DNA from 2 places in the Microbispora sp. NPDC046973 genome. Region 1 is predicted to be linked to the other one. Evidence: riboswitches for the same ligand, from Rfam matches in the RefSeq annotation. Region 1 holds a riboswitch; the other holds the start of a gene.
The links. Region 1 has a riboswitch for thiamine pyrophosphate ahead of thiO (glycine oxidase ThiO). Riboswitches for the same ligand answer to the same signal wherever they lie in the genome.
Positions count from the first base shown of each region.

Region 2: linked by a shared signal. The riboswitch ahead of ABZ860_RS00390 (cytosine permease) and the one ahead of thiO (glycine oxidase ThiO) in region 1 are both predicted to bind thiamine pyrophosphate.

Region 1 is NZ_JBEYWQ010000002.1:351,389-358,713, forward strand. Features, by position in the region: gene ABZ860_RS05675 (polyprenyl synthetase family protein) at 1-887, shown strand, start outside; gene thiE (thiamine phosphate synthase) at 921-1,565, opposite strand; gene ABZ860_RS05685 (Rv2175c family DNA-binding protein) at 1,603-1,977, opposite strand; gene ABZ860_RS05690 (FAD-dependent oxidoreductase) at 2,021-3,199, opposite strand; gene ABZ860_RS05695 (dihydrofolate reductase family protein) at 3,323-3,862, opposite strand; TPP riboswitch at 3,973-4,083, shown strand; gene thiO (glycine oxidase ThiO) at 4,072-5,232, shown strand; gene thiS (sulfur carrier protein ThiS) at 5,229-5,429, shown strand; gene ABZ860_RS05710 (thiazole synthase) at 5,432-6,196, shown strand; gene pknB (Stk1 family PASTA domain-containing Ser/Thr kinase) at 6,469-7,325, shown strand, end outside.
Region 2 is NZ_JBEYWQ010000001.1:76,267-83,591, forward strand. Features, by position in the region: gene ABZ860_RS00365 (LCP family protein) at 1-894, shown strand, start outside; gene ABZ860_RS00370 (GPP34 family phosphoprotein) at 949-1,599, opposite strand; gene ABZ860_RS00375 (TenA family protein) at 1,643-2,248, shown strand; gene ABZ860_RS00380 (Fpg/Nei family DNA glycosylase) at 2,271-3,149, shown strand; gene ABZ860_RS00385 (rhodanese-like domain-containing protein) at 3,307-3,630, shown strand; TPP riboswitch at 3,686-3,802, shown strand; gene ABZ860_RS00390 (cytosine permease) at 3,793-5,133, shown strand; gene ABZ860_RS00395 (BTAD domain-containing putative transcriptional regulator) at 5,252-7,325, shown strand, end outside.

The sequences.
Region 1 (7,325 bases):
GGCGCGCCGCCGGGGGAGGCGACGAGCCGGGACTGCGCTTCGCCGCCGCCTCGCTGGAACTCCTGCAGGCCAGCGCGCTCATCCACGACGACGTCATGGACGCGAGCGACGTGCGCCGGGGCATGCCGTCGGCGCACCGCCGGTTCGAACGGATGCACGCCGAGGCGGGCTGGCACGGCTCGGCGCGGCAGTTCGGCGAGGGCTCGGCCGTGCTGCTGGGCAACCTGCTGCTGGTGTGGTCCGGAGAGATGTGGCGCACCAGCGGCCTGGCGCCGGAGGCGATCGCCGTCGCCCAGCCGATGCACGACTACATGCTCACCGAGCTGATGTGCGGGCAGTACCTCGACCTGCTCGAACAGGCCCAGGGCGAGAGCACCTTCGACAGCGCGCTGCGGGTGGCGCTGTACAAGAGCGGCAAATACTCGGTGGAGCAGCCACTGCGGCTCGGGCTCGTCCTCGCCGCCCGGGCCCGGCACGCGTGGATCGACCGGCTCTGCGTGCAGTACGGCCAGCAGGTGGGCATCGCCTTCCAGCTCCGCGACGACATCCTCGGCGTGTTCGGCGACCCGGCCGAGACCGGCAAGCCCGCCGGGGACGACCTTCGCGAGGGCAAGCGGACCGTCCTGATCGCCCGCGCGCTCGCCTCGGCCACCCCCGCCCAGACGTCGGTCGTAGGGGCCCTGCTCGGCGACCCCGAGCTGGACGCCGAGGGGGTCGGGCGGCTGCGCACGGTGATCGAGGAGACCGGCGCGCTGGCCGCGTGCGAGGGCATGATCAAGCGCTACCTCGACGACGCGCTGCACGCCCTCGACCAGGCGCCGATCGAGGAGGAGGCCCGCACGGCACTGGCCGCCCTGGCCGTGGCGGCCACGTCCCGCCGCACCTGACGCGACGCGATGGGCCCGGCGGAAGCCTTCCGCTCAGAGCGGGACGGCGGACAGCCGGGCCTTGAGCGCGGCGGCCGCGGCGCCCGGATCGTCGGCCTCGGTGATCGCCCGGACGACCACGGCGCGGCGCACGCCGTGCGCCATCACCTCGTCGAGGTTGCCCAGGTCGATGCCCCCGATGCCGAACCACGGCCGGTCGGCGCCCAGGCGCGCGGCGTGCTCGAGCAGCGCGGGGCCGGGCGCCGGGCGGCCGGGCTTGGTGGGTGTGGGCCAGATCGGCCCGCAGCAGAAGTAGTCCACGCCCGGCTCCACGGCCGCGGCCGACGCCTCGGCCGCCGAGTGCGTGGACCTGCCGATGAGGACATCGGGACCGAGGATCTCCCGGGCCACCGGGACCGGAAGGTCGTCCTGGCCGAGGTGCAGGATGTCGGGCCGGGCGGCGTAGGCCACGTCCGCCCGGTCGTTGACCGCCAGCAGCGCCCCGTGCCTGTCGCAGGCCGCGCGGAAGACCTCGAGCAGATCCAGCTCCTCGCGCGCCTCCAGGCCCTTCTCCCTGAGCTGGACGATGTCCACGCCGCCGGACAGGACCGCGTCGAGGAACTTCTCCAGGTCGCCGCGGTCCCTCCTGCCGTCGGTGCAGAGGTAGAGCCTGGCCTGCGCGAGGCGCTGTCGCCGGATGTCGTTCACCCGACCACAATGCCATGCGGCGGCGAGGTCAGAAGCCCAGGGCCTGGGCCCTGCGCTTGACCTCGGTGTGCCGGCCCTTCACGATCGCGTCGATCGGGGACCCTGGCAGCGAGTCGTCCGGGGTGAACAGCCACCGGATCGACTCCACCTCGTCGTACCCGGCGTCGGACAGGACGGTGAGCGTGCCGGGCAGGCCCTTGAGCACCTCGCCGTCCGCGATGAACACCGCCGGGATCTGCGGCTCGCCGCCGCCCCGCCGGACGCCGACGAGCTTCTTGTCCTTGAGGAGTTGCTTGGCGCGGCCGATGTTGAGTCCCAGCTTCTTGGCGGCTTCCGAGAGGGGGAGCCATTCCCCTACGAGCTGGTCGGTCTCCCGGTCGATCTGCGCAACAGTAAGCGTCACGGGTCCACCATTACCACAGCGGAGCTGCCAGGAAACACCTCGATTAGGCCATAATGCAGTCGCGGAGCGGCACGGCCGAATCGGCCACCCGCAGGGGGTCGAGCCGCTGACCGCCCTCGATGATCTTGCGGCCCTGCACCACGTCGCGCGGCCTGTCGACGGTGAGCACCGCGGCGAGGCGGTCGTCCGCCGTCAGCCAGCACACCGCCCACTTCGCGTCCCTGCGCGGGTCGCCGCGCAGCACCATGCGGTCGCCGGCCTCCCGGTGACCCGCGAACTGCACCATGTGACCGAACTGCTCCGACCAGAAGTACGGCACGGGGTCGTAGACCGCCTCCTCGCCCAGCAGGGTGGCGGCGGCCGTGTCGGGAGCCTGGAGCGCGGTGTCCCAGTGCTCGACCCGCAGCCGGGCGCCGAACCTGCGCGACCACCAGCTCGCGCAGTCGCCCACCGCCACGACGTTGGGCAGCGACGTGCGCAGGTGCTCGTCGACCACCACCCCGTCGTCGACCCGGACCGCCGACCCCTTCAGCCAGTCGACCGCCGGGCGCACCCCGACGCCGGTGACGATCACATCGGCCGGCACCCGGGCGCCGGACATGAGCGTGAGGCCGTCGGGGTCCACGGTGCCGACCAACGCCCCGAGGCGCAGCTCGACGCCCGCCCGCGCGTACCAGTCGGTGGTGTGGCTGCCCACTTCGGGCCCGAGCGCCACGGCGAGCGGGGTCTCCCCCGCCTCCACCACGGTCACCGCGCAACCGGCCCTGGCCGCCGCGGTGGCGACCTCGGCGCCGATCCAGCCGGCCCCGACGACGGCCACGCGGGCGCCGGGGACCAGCCGCTCGCGCAGCGCGAGCGCGTCCTCGATCGTGCGCAGCACGTGCTGACGGCCCTCGCCGCGCAGGCGGATCGGCGTGGCGCCGGTGGCGATGACCAGGCCGTCGTACTCCAGCTCGCCCTCGGTCGTCTCCAGCACGCCCTCGCGCAGGCCCTTGGCCGCCGTGCCGAGGCACAGCCGTACGTCGAGGGCGTCGAGGTCGGAGTCGACCACGGTCGAGTCGGTCTCTCCGAGCAGCACCGCCTTCGACAGCGGCGGCCGGTCATAGGGGCGATGGTGTTCCTCGCCGATGAGCGTGATGCGTCCGGTGAACCCACGGAACCTCAACGCCTCGATGCTTCGCACGCCGGCCAGGCCGGCACCCACCACCACGACGTGATCCACAGCTTGACCATAGATTGTCAACGGGGGCCCTGGCCAACGGGCCCCCCATAACGAGTTGGGCAATTGCCGCGCACTTCCGCGGGGGCCCACGTTGTGAACCCCGCCGCGTCTCGTCCGGCGTTCTCACCGGAGCACGCGCAGCCGGATGTTCGTCGCGTGCGGCACGTGCGTGAGGCCGATCCGTTCGAGCCGGACCCGGGCGCCGCCGGGGCGGGACAACAGCCGGACGCCGTCGCCGAGCATGACCGGAGCCACGCACACGAGGATCTCGTCGATCAGGCCCGCGTCGAGGCACTGCGCGGCGACGTCGGCGCCGAGCACGTTGACGTACCTGTCCCCGGCGGCCGACGTGGCCGCCGCGACGGCCGCGCCGAGGTCGGTCACGAAGGTCACGCCGGGTACCGGCGCGGCCGGGACGTCGTGGGTGAGCACGAACTGCGGCCCGCTCCACGTGCCGCCGAACGCGCCCTCCTGCGGGGTGCCGCGATGCGGGTCGTCGCCGCGGAAGGTGCGGTTGCCCACGAGCAGCGCGCCGATCTCGCCGACGAGCCCGTCCACGGCCGGATTGGGTCCGAGGTGCTCGGTCAGCCAGGACATGTCGCCGCCCGGCCCGGCGATGAAGCCGTCCAGGGACATGGTGGCCGAATACAACATGGTGGCCATGAGGCACCTCCGTCGGGTCGGTGAACGCTCGTCCTCGTGTGACGGCGGACGGCCCCCGTCATCATCGGTCCGGCGATCGGCCGTTGTGAGCGGCGTACTACCCTTGTGTGCGTAAGACGCGCGGGAGCCCGGCGGACCGGGCTGAGAGGAGAGCGTGAGGCTCTCGACCGCCCCGACCTGATCCGGGTAATGCCGGCGAAGGGAGCGCTGTGTCCCGCACACCGCCATCCGGCGCCCAGTCCGGCGTGCAGTCCGGCGCACAGGCCGGCTACGACGTCGTGATCGTGGGCGGCGGGGTGGAGGGCCTGGCCGCGGCCTGGCGCACGGCGCGGCGGGGCCTGTCGGTGGCGGTGGTCGACCCCGCGCCCGGAGGCGGCGCCACCCACGCGTCGGCGGGGATGCTCGCACCGGTCAGCGAGGTGACCTACACGGAGGAGCCGCTGCTGCGGCTCGGCCTCGCGTCGCTGGCGGCCTGGCCGGCGTTCCGGGCGGAGCTGGAGGACGAGACCGGCGCCGACCTCGACTACCGCACCGAGGGCACGCTGGAGGTCGCCCGCGGCGCGGACGACATGGCCGTCCTCGACGACCTCGCGGCCTTCGAGCAGACGCTCGGCCTGCGGGTCGAGCGGCTCACCGGGCGCGAGTGCCGCTCCTTCGAGCCGATGCTCTCCCCCTCCGTACGCGGTGGGCTGCTGGCCCGCGACGACGCGTGGGTCAATCCCCGCAGGGTCGTGCGCGCCCTCCTCACGGCGTTCGAGAAGGCGGGCGGCACACTGGTGACCGAGCGCGTCGCCGGGATCGACTCCCGCGGGCCCGGCGCTCCGTGCGTGCGGCTGGAGTCGGGCGCCGCCGTCGCGGCCGGCCAGGTCGTCGTGGCGGCCGGGTCGTGGTCGGCGTCCCTGCTGCCCGGCCTGCCGGTACGCCCGGTCAAGGGCGAGATCCTCCGGCTGCGCGGGCCCCGGGGCTTCCTCACCCGGTGCGTCAGGGGGCTGGTGCACGGTTCCCCCGCCTACCTGGTCCCCCGGAGCGACGGAGAGATCACCCTGGGCGCGACGACGCAGGAGATGGGGTACGACGCACGGGTCACCGCCGGAGGCGTGTACGAGCTGCTGCGCGACGCCCGCGAACTGGTGCCCGGCATCACCGAGCTCGAACTGGCCGAGACGACGGCCGGCTTCCGCCCGGGCACGCCCGACAACCTGCCGCTCATCGGCCCCGCCGGGCCGCCCGGCGTGCTCGCGGCGACCGGGCACGGACGCAACGGGGTGCTGCTGTCCCCGATCACCGCCGACGCCGTCGCCGCGTTCCTCACCGGCGACGAGGTGCCCCCGGTCGCCAGGTTCTGCGATCCAGGGAGATTCAGCCAATGAAAGTCACGATCAACGGAGGCGCGGCCGAACTGCCGGACGGCGCCACGGTCGGCGACGCCGTACGGACCCTCACGCCCCTCACGTCCGGGGTCGCGGTGGCGGTGAACGGCGAGGTGGTGAGCCGGAGCGCCTGGGACTCCACGCCGGTCGCCGACGGCGACGGCGTCGAGGTGCTCACGGCCGTGCAGGGAGGGTGAGCATGACCGACGACGTCTTCGTGCTGGGCGGGGAGAAGTTCACCTCGCGGCTCATCATGGGCACCGGCGGCGCACCGTCTCTGGAGGTGCTGGACCAGGCGCTGGAGGCGTCCGGCACCGAGCTGACGACGGTCGCGATGCGCAGGCTCGACCCGGAGTCACGCGGCTCGGTGCTCGACGTGCTGCGCGCCCGCGGCATCAAGGTGCTGCCGAACACGGCGGGCTGCTTCACCGCGGGGGAGGCGGTGCTGACCGCCCGCCTGGCCCGCGAGGCGCTGGAGACCGACTGGGTCAAACTGGAGGTCATCGCGGACGAGCGGACCCTGCTGCCCGACCCGATCGAGACCTTCGACGCCGCCGAGCGGCTGGTCGCCGACGGTTTCGTGGTGCTGCCGTACATCGGCGACGACCCGGCGCTGGCCCGCAGGCTCCAGGACGCCGGGTGCGCCGCGGTGATGCCGCTCGGCGCCCCGATCGGCTCCGGTCTGGGCATCCGCAACCCGCACAGCATCGAGCTCATCGTCGAGGCCGCCACGGTGCCGGTGATCCTCGACGCCGGCGTCGGCACGGCGAGCGACGCCGCGCTGGCGATGGAGCTGGGCTGCGACGCCGTGCTGCTGGCGAGCGCCGTGACCCGGGCGCACCGGCCCGGACTGATGGCCGCGGCCATGCGGCAGGCGGTCACGGCCGGGCGGCTGGCCCGCCTGGCCGGGCGCATCCCCCGCCGCCGCTACGCCGAGGCGTCCTCCCCCGCCCGCCTGTCCTGAGTCCGCCACCGCCGCGGCCGGCCGTGCTCCCCGCCCCGTTCCCCTCGCCCGCCACCGCCGCGGCCGGCCCTCCTCCCCTCGCCCGCCCTCCCCTGGCCCGCCCGTCCCGAGACGTCTGCGCGGGCGAGCGGGGAGGCGCGCGATTCCCCGTCTGGTAAGCCCGGCTTTCGCAATCGGCACGGCTTTTCGGACGGCGCGGGAGGCTGCCGAATAGGTCTCGGTTTAGGATTCGGGAACACGCCGGGCGGCAAATCACCCGTAAACTCTGGCGAGTGGACACGACGCTAACCGACCCGCTCGTGGGGCAGTTGCTCGACGGGCGCTACCGCGTCGAGTCCCGGATCGCCCGGGGTGGCATGGCCTCCGTCTACCTGGCTCTGGACGTCCGGCTCGACCGCACGGTCGCCGTCAAGGTGATGCACCGCTCGCTGGCCGAGGACCCGCAGTTCGTGCGGCGGTTCATCGGCGAGGCCAAGTCGGTGGCCAGCCTCTCGCACCCCAACATCGTGCAGGTCTTCGACCAGGGCACCGACGGGGCGCACGTCTACCTGTCGATGGAGTACGTCCCCGGGCGGACGCTGCGCGACGTCCTTCGCAGGCGCGGCCGCCTCCCGGCCCGCGAGGCCCTGGAGATGGTCATCCCGGTGCTCGCCGCCCTCGGCGCGGCCCACCAGGCCGGGCTCATCCACCGCGACGTCAAGCCCGAGAACGTGCTGCTCGCCGACGACGGCCGGGTGAAGGTCGTGGACTTCGGCCTGGCCCGCGCGATCGAGGCGACCAACCAGACCAAGACCGGCATGATGATCGGCACGATCGGCTACATGTCGCCCGAGCAGGTCACGACCGGCACGGCCGACGCCCGCAGCGACGTGTACGCCGCCGGGATCATGCTGTTCGAGCTGCTCACCGGGCGGCAGCCGTACGCGGGCGAGACGCCGATGTCGATCGCCTACCGGCACGTGCACGAGACCGTCCCCGCGCCGTCCTCGATCGTGCCCGACATGCCGCCGCCGATCGACGCGCTCGTCGCCGCGGCCACCGACAAGGACCCCGCCGCGCGCCCGGCGGACGCGACCGCCATGCTCGTCGCCGCCGTCGAGATCCACCGTACGCTGCCGAAGACCGGGCA
Region 2 (7,325 bases), on a different contig from region 1:
CTCGTCGCCGCCGTCGCCGGATATTTCTGGATCGGCTCGCGGCTCCGGCCGGTCGAGTCGCTGACCGACTACGACGGGCGGCCCGCCGAGACGCCGGGCGAGGACTGGCTGCTGGTCGGGTCCGACAGCCGGGCGGGCCTGACGGCGGCGCAGCGCAGGAAGCTCGCGACCGGCAAGGCGGTCGGCAAGCGCACCGACACGATGATGCTGCTGCACATCCCCGACAGCGGCCGGCCGACCCTGGTCAGCCTGCCCCGCGACTCGTACGTCCCGATCGAGGGGCACGGCAGCGGCAAGCTGAACGCGGCGTACGCCTTCGGCGGCCCGGAACTGCTGTCCAAGACGGTCGAGCGGGTGACCGGCATCAGGATCGACCACTACATGGAGATCGGCTTCGGCGGTTTCGTCGGCATCGTGGACGCGATCGGCGGGGTCAACATCTGCGTGAAGCAGGACATCAAGGACCCGAAGGCCGGGATCGACCTGAAGAAGGGCTGTCAGGACATGGACGGCGGCACGGCGCTGGGCTACGTGCGCACCCGGGCCACCGGCGCCATCCCGGACTTCGAGCGCACCCAGCGGCAGCGTCAGTTCTTCTCCGCCGTCGTGCAGAAGGCCGCGAGCCCGGGCACGCTGATCAACCCGTTCACCTCGGTCCCGCTGGCGCTGAGCGCGGCCGACTCGGTCTCCGTCGACCCCGGCAGCGGCCTGTTCGACCTGCTGTCGGTCGGACTGGCCATGCGTGAGGGGCCCGTCGCCACCGCCGTGCCGATCGGCTCGCTGCCCACGATCGGCGGCCAGGCGGTGGTCAAGTGGGACACCCAGAAGGCGCTGCGCCTGTTCGAGGCGCTCGCCGCCGACAAGCAGGTGCCCAAGGACGTGATCACCAAGTAGCTCTCGGGCTCCCGAGTGATGCGCACGGCCCGCGGGCCGTGCGCATCACAGGGGTCAGCTCCCGGCGGTGGCGGCGACCGTCGCGGCGGTGGTGGCGGCGGCCACGGCGGCGTGGATCGAGGCGATCGTCTTGCGGACCGCCGCAGCGGTCCACTGGCCCTCGGCGATCTCCTTGATCCGGCCCTTCGGCGCGTCGGGGAACGCCTTGCGGTCGAGCTTGGCGGCGTGCATGACCGCGATCAGGACCGCCGTCCGCTCGTCCGGCTCGGCTCCGGCCAGCACGTTCAGGACGCGCTCCCGCACGCCCTGCTCGTGGCTCGGGTCGAGCTCCGGATAGCGCGTGGTGGGGAAGATTCCCAAGATCTTGCCCATCTGCTCGCTCAGCACGCCCCGGGCGGCGAGGCGGGTCAGCAGCCGCTTGCGCACCCTGCCCGCGCGGAGTTTGCCCACCCACCAGTCGGCCTTGCGCGGCCCGCGCTCCTCGGCGATGCGGGTGAGCGTCGCGTCCAGCTCCTCCTCGCCCACCGGGGTGGGATCGACGGGCACGACCTTCGCGCCGTCGAGGTCCACCCGGCGGCGTACGGCCAGCTCCGCGAGCAGGGCCCCGGCCAGGGCGCAGTCGAGCTCCACCGAGCCGATGATCGGCTTGCCGGTGTCCTCCCGGTAGGCCAGCAGCAGCACTTCCTCGGCGATCGTCAGCGTCACGGAGACGAGCCTAACTCGCGGGTTACGGCCACAATGAGCCCTTATGGGAATCTCTACGGACCTGCACGCCATCGGGCGGCCGATGCTGGACGCCCAGCTCGCGCACCCGACCGTACGCGGCATCGCGGCGGGCGACCTGCCCGAGGCGGTCTTCCGGTCGTGGCTGGAGCAGGACTACCTGTTCCTGCTCGACTACGTCCGGGTGTTCTCGCGGCTGGCCTGGCAGGCTCCGGACGCCCACCTCGGCGACCTGGTCGACCTGGCGCACGCGACGTGGCACGACGAGCTCGACCTGCACCGGTCGCTGGCGGCCGGCTTCGGCGCCGACCTCGACGGCGCGGTGAAGGGGCCGGCCTGCGCGGCGTACACCTCGTTCCTGCTGGAGTCGGCGGCGGACTACGGCGAGGGGCTGGCGGCTCTCTACCCCTGCATGTGGGGCTACTCGACGCTCGGCCGGATCCTGGCCGCCGACCCGCCCGCCGAGCCGCGCTATCGGGCCTGGGTGGACACCTACGCCGACCCCGGGTTCGCCGCGCTCGCCGCGCGCATCGCCGTGATGATCGACGAGGCGGCTCCGGACCCGGCGCGTGCCCGGGAGCTGTTCGTCCGGGGCATGGAGCACGAGCTCGCGTTCTGGGACGTCCCCTGACCGGCGGAGCTAGTGTGAGGGCATGCCGGAGCTGCCCGAGGTCGAGGCGCTCGCCGAGTTCCTCCGCGAGCACGCCGTCGGCCATGCCGTCATCGGGGTCGACGTAACCGCCTTCCAGGCGCTCAAGACCGTCGACCCTCCCGTCACCGCGCTCGCCGGGCTGCTCGTCACCGGCGTGGCGCGGCACGGCAAGTTCCTCGACGTCGACTGCGACGGCCTGCACTTCGTCACTCATCTGGCCCGCGGCGGCTGGCTGCGCTGGCGTGACGACCTCACCGGGGCGAAACCGGTGCGGCCGGGCAAGGGCCCGCTCGCGGTCCGGGTGAGGCTGTCGCCGGGCGAGGACGGCCGCGCCCCCGGGTTCGAGCTGACCGAGGCGGGCACGCAGAAGCGCCTGGCCGTCTACGTGGTGCGCGATCCGGAGGACGTTCCCGGCATCGCCGGGCTCGGGCCCGACCCGCTGGCCGAGGACTTCACGCCGGACCTGCTCAAGACGATCGTGGGCGGGAGCCGCGCGCAGATCAAGGGCCTGCTGCGGGACCAGAAGGTGATCGCGGGCATCGGCAACGCCTACTCCGACGAGGTGCTGCACGTCGCGAAGATGTCCCCCTTCAAGATCGCCGGAACGCTGACGGACGGCCAGGTCGCCGACCTGCACGACGCGATCGTGAGCACGCTGCGGGACGCGGTCGGGCGGGCCAGGGGGCTGGCCGCCAAGGACCTCAAGTCGGAGAAGAAGTCGGGTCTGCGCGTGCACGGCCGTACGGGCGAGGCGTGCGAGGTGTGCGGCGACACGATCAGGGAGGTGTCGTTCGCCGACTCCTCGTTGCAGTACTGCCCGACCTGCCAGACCGGCGGCAAGCCGCTGGCCGACCGCCGGCTGTCCCGCCTGCTGAAGTAGGCCCGCGAAGGAGCACCCCGTGGAGCTCGCCGGCCGGCGCCGCGCGTCGAGCGCGTCGAGCGCGTCGAGATCGGCGACGAACCGGGCCGCGGACCACCGTGGGTCACAGCTCGCCGCATGGGCCCGGGCATCGGCGGTGTGCCGTCAGAATGGGCGCATGACATTGCCGGAAATCGCCCCCGAGGCACTGCCCGAGGACGCGTACCTGCTGGACGTCCGCGAGAACGAGGAGTGGGTGGCCGGCCACGCTCCCGGCGCCGTCCACATCCCGCTCGGCGAACTGCAGGTGCGGGTCGACGAGGTGCCGCACGACCGGCCGGTGTACGTGGTCTGCCGGGTCGGCGGCCGGTCGGCGCACGCCGCGATGTGGCTCAACCACATCGGCAGGGACGCCGTGAACGTGGACGGCGGCATGCGCTCCTGGGCCGCCGCGGGGCGTCCGATGGTGAGCGAGACCGGTGAGGCGCCCTACGTGGCGTAGGGACCGGGGCGGCGTAGGAAAACGGTCAAAGAAGTGTCATAATCCCAAAGACATCATCAATACCCGCGGGAGCTCGGGCGTGACCGGGCTGAGAGGGCGGATCCACATCGTGCCGCCGACCGCATGAACCTGTCCGGATAATGCCGGCGTAGGGAGCGTGTGATGACTTCTGCCGTCGTCGACGACGCGCACGCGGAGGTTCCGCTCACTCTTGACGAGGAGGCTCCGAGGACCCTGGGCGTGCTCGACCAGGGCGCCTTCTGGGCCAACCTCGGCGTCAGCCTCCTCGGCTTCTCGGGGGCGCTGTTCCTGCTCGACCCGCTGGGCGGCAAGCCGCTGACCTTCACCGCGGCGGTGCTCGCCGCCGTCGTCGGCAGCCTGCTCGGGACGGCGATGGTCGGCCTGGCCGCGATCCCCGGCGTACGCACCGGGCGGCCCGCGATGGTGCTGCTGCGCGGCCTGTTCGGGGCCCGCCTCTCGTACATCCCGACCGTGCTGAACATCGTGCAGATGCTCGGCTGGGGTGCCTTCGAGCTGTGGGTCATCGCCAACGGCGCGCAGGCGCTGTTCGGCACGGCGGTGCCGTACGCGGTGTGGGCGGTCGCGGCGGGCGCGCTGACGATCGCGCTGACGATCCGGCCGCTCGGCGCGCTGCGGCTGCTGCGGCGGTACGTCACGGCGGGCGTGGTGATCGCGATGATCTGGCTGTCGGTCGCCCTGTTCCGGCAGGGGCCGTCCGTGGGGGGCGGCTCCTGGGACGCCTTCGCCCCCGCCGTCGACTACGTCATCGCGCTGTCGGTGTCGTGGGTGCCGATGGCCGCGGACTACGCCAGGCACTCGCGGTCGAGCGGCGCGGCGTTCACCGGCGTGGTCGTCGGATACACGATCGCCCAGGTGGCCTGCCTGGCCCTCGGCATCGCCGCGCTCGCCCTGGTCGGCAACGACGGCGACAAGGTGTGGGACCCGTTCGTGGCCGCCCCTCTCGGAGTCGTGTTCTTCGGCATCCTGGTGCTGCGCGAGGCCGACCAGTCGTTCGCGAACGTCTACTCGACGACCGTGTCGATCCAGAACCTCGCGCCGCGCTGGGACCGCCGGGCGATCTCGGTCGTGATCGGCCTGCTCACGACCCTGATCGCGCTGTTCGCCGACGTGAACTCCTACGGCGCGTTCCTGAGCGTGATCGGGGCCGTGTTCGTGCCGATGTTCGCCGTGCTCGTGGTGGACTACTTCCTGCTCGGCGGGGCCGCCCGGTGGAACACGGCCGAGGACGCCCCCTCCCGCTGGCTCATGATCGTGCCGTGGATCCTCGGGTTCGCGGCGTACTGGATCGTGACCTCCACCCCGACCGTCGGCTGGTGGGACGGGATCTGGACCGAGGTCCGCCTCGCCCTCGGGTTCGTCCACCAGCCCTGGATGAACGCGGCGCTCGCCGCGTTCCTCGTCGCCGGGCTGGCGACCGTGGCGCTGTCTCTCCCGGCCCGCCGCCTGCGGGAGCGCCGTTAGAGGCGCGCGGCTCCTCCCTCCGGCCGGTCTCTCACCCATAGGCAAGTGAGTTGCAAGACGACGCCTCGAGACTGCCGCCCAGGGAAGGCCCGCGCCGGCCTTCACCGGCAGGGAGGCCGTGGGGGCAGTGGAATTCCGGGTTCTGGGTCCTTTCGAAGTCCGGGACGGCGAGGCGCCGGTCGGCGTCGGAGGCCCGCGGCAACGGGCCGTCCTGGCCCGGTTGGTGCTCGCCGCGGGCGCGGTCGTCTCGACGGACACGTTGATCGAGGACCTCTATCGCGGCACGCCGCCGGCGACCGCACTCGAGTCGATCCACGTCTACGTCTCGAACCTGCGTCGTGTGATCGAACCGCAGCGGGCGCCGCGCACCCCTCCCCGGCTCCTCGTCGCGAAACGCCCCGGGTATCTGCTCGCCACCTCGGACGTCGACGCGCTGCGGTTCGGCAAGCTCGTCGCCGACGCGGAGCGCCGGCCGCCCGCCCGGGCGCTCGCGCTGCTCGACGAGGCGCTCGGGCTCTGGCGCGGCCTGCCGTACGCCGACTTCGCGGGCGAGCTGTGGGCCGCCACCGAGGTGAGCCGCCTCCACGAGCTGCGGCTGGTCGCCGTCGAGCGCCGCGCACAGGCACGGCTCGACCTGGGCCGGCCCGAGGCGGTGATCCAGGACCTGGAGGCGGAGGCCGGGGAGCATCCGCTGCGCGAACGGCTGTGGTGGCTGCTGGCCCTCGCGTACTATCGGGCCGGTCGCCAGGCGGACGCGCTGGCCACCTTGCGGCGTGCCAGGAGCCTCATCGCCGATCAGCTCGGGCTCGATCCGGGCCCGCAGCTGCGGGCGTTGGAGAAGGACATCCTCCGCCAGGCCCCGTCTCTCACCGCCCCGTCTCCCACCGGTCCGCATTCCCCCACCTCCTGCGAGCCGGCCGTACCCGCGTCCGCCCGGCCGGCTCCCGGGGAGGCGCGCTCGCCGCACGGGCGTGACCGGCAGCTCGCGGAGATGGAGGCGATGCTCGGCGGCGGGGTGAGCACGATCGCGGTGACGGGGGAACCGGGCATCGGCAAGACCTGGCTGCTGAAGGCGTTCAGGGACCGGTGCGCGGAGAGGGGACACCTGACCCTCTGGGGTGGCTGCCACGATCTCGACAGCGCACTGCCGCTGCGGCCGTGGATCCGGGTTCTGCGCTCGCTGGAGCGCGTTCATCCGGCTCCCGACCCCGGGGCCCTGGCCGGGCTGCTCGGCGAGGAGGCCCCGCAGGAACCACCACAGAGGCCGGCGCGGGAGTCGGCACAGGGATCGGCACAGGGGTCGGCACAGGGCGCGCGTCAGCGGCGTCATCAGGCCGTCGCCGACTGGCTCTGCGCCGCCGCCCGGGACCGGCCGATCGTGGTCGTCCTGGACGACCTCCAGTGGGCCGACTCGGCGACCCTGGGGCTGCTGCGCGACGTGACGGCGCTCGCCGGCGAGGCGGCGGAGGATGTCCCGCTCACGCTGGTGACCGCGTTTCGGGACACCGCCCGGGCCGGACCGCTCGATGACCTGCTCGCCAGGTTCGCCCGATACAACCTGCTCCGCGTCCGGCTCGGGGGCCTCGAAACCCCGGCCATCCGGGCCATCGCCGTGACCGCGGGCGCGGAGGTCGACGAGCGGACCGTCCACCTGCTGGCCCGGCGCACCGGCGGCAACCCGTTCTTCGTCCGCGAGACGGCCCGGCTGCTCGCGCAGGGCCGCCCGCTGGAGACGGTGCCCGACGCCGTCGCCGGCCTGATCCGCCAGCGGCTGGCGGCGCTGGATCCGCGGGTCGCCGAGGTGCTCGAGATCGCCGCGGTGATCGGCAGGGACTTCGATCCCGGCGTCGTGGGCGAGGCGTGGGCGGCGCCCGTGTACGACCTGCTGGACCAGGCCGTGCGGACCGGCCTGGTCGTCGTCGCCGGGCGCCGGACGGGTTTCGCCCACGACCTGGTGCGGGAGACCCTCCTGCGGGAGATCCCGCCGCTGCGCAGGGCCGTCATCCACCGGCAGGTGATGAACGCGCTGGTCGACCGGCCCGGCGCCGACGTCGCCGTCATCGCCCACCACGCGATCCACGCCGGGCCCGTGGCGTACGCGGAGGCGGCGCACTGGGCCGCCGCGATGGCCGAGCAGTCGGGTCTCCGCCTGGCCTACGAGGAGGCGGCCACCTGGTGGGGCCGTGCGGTCG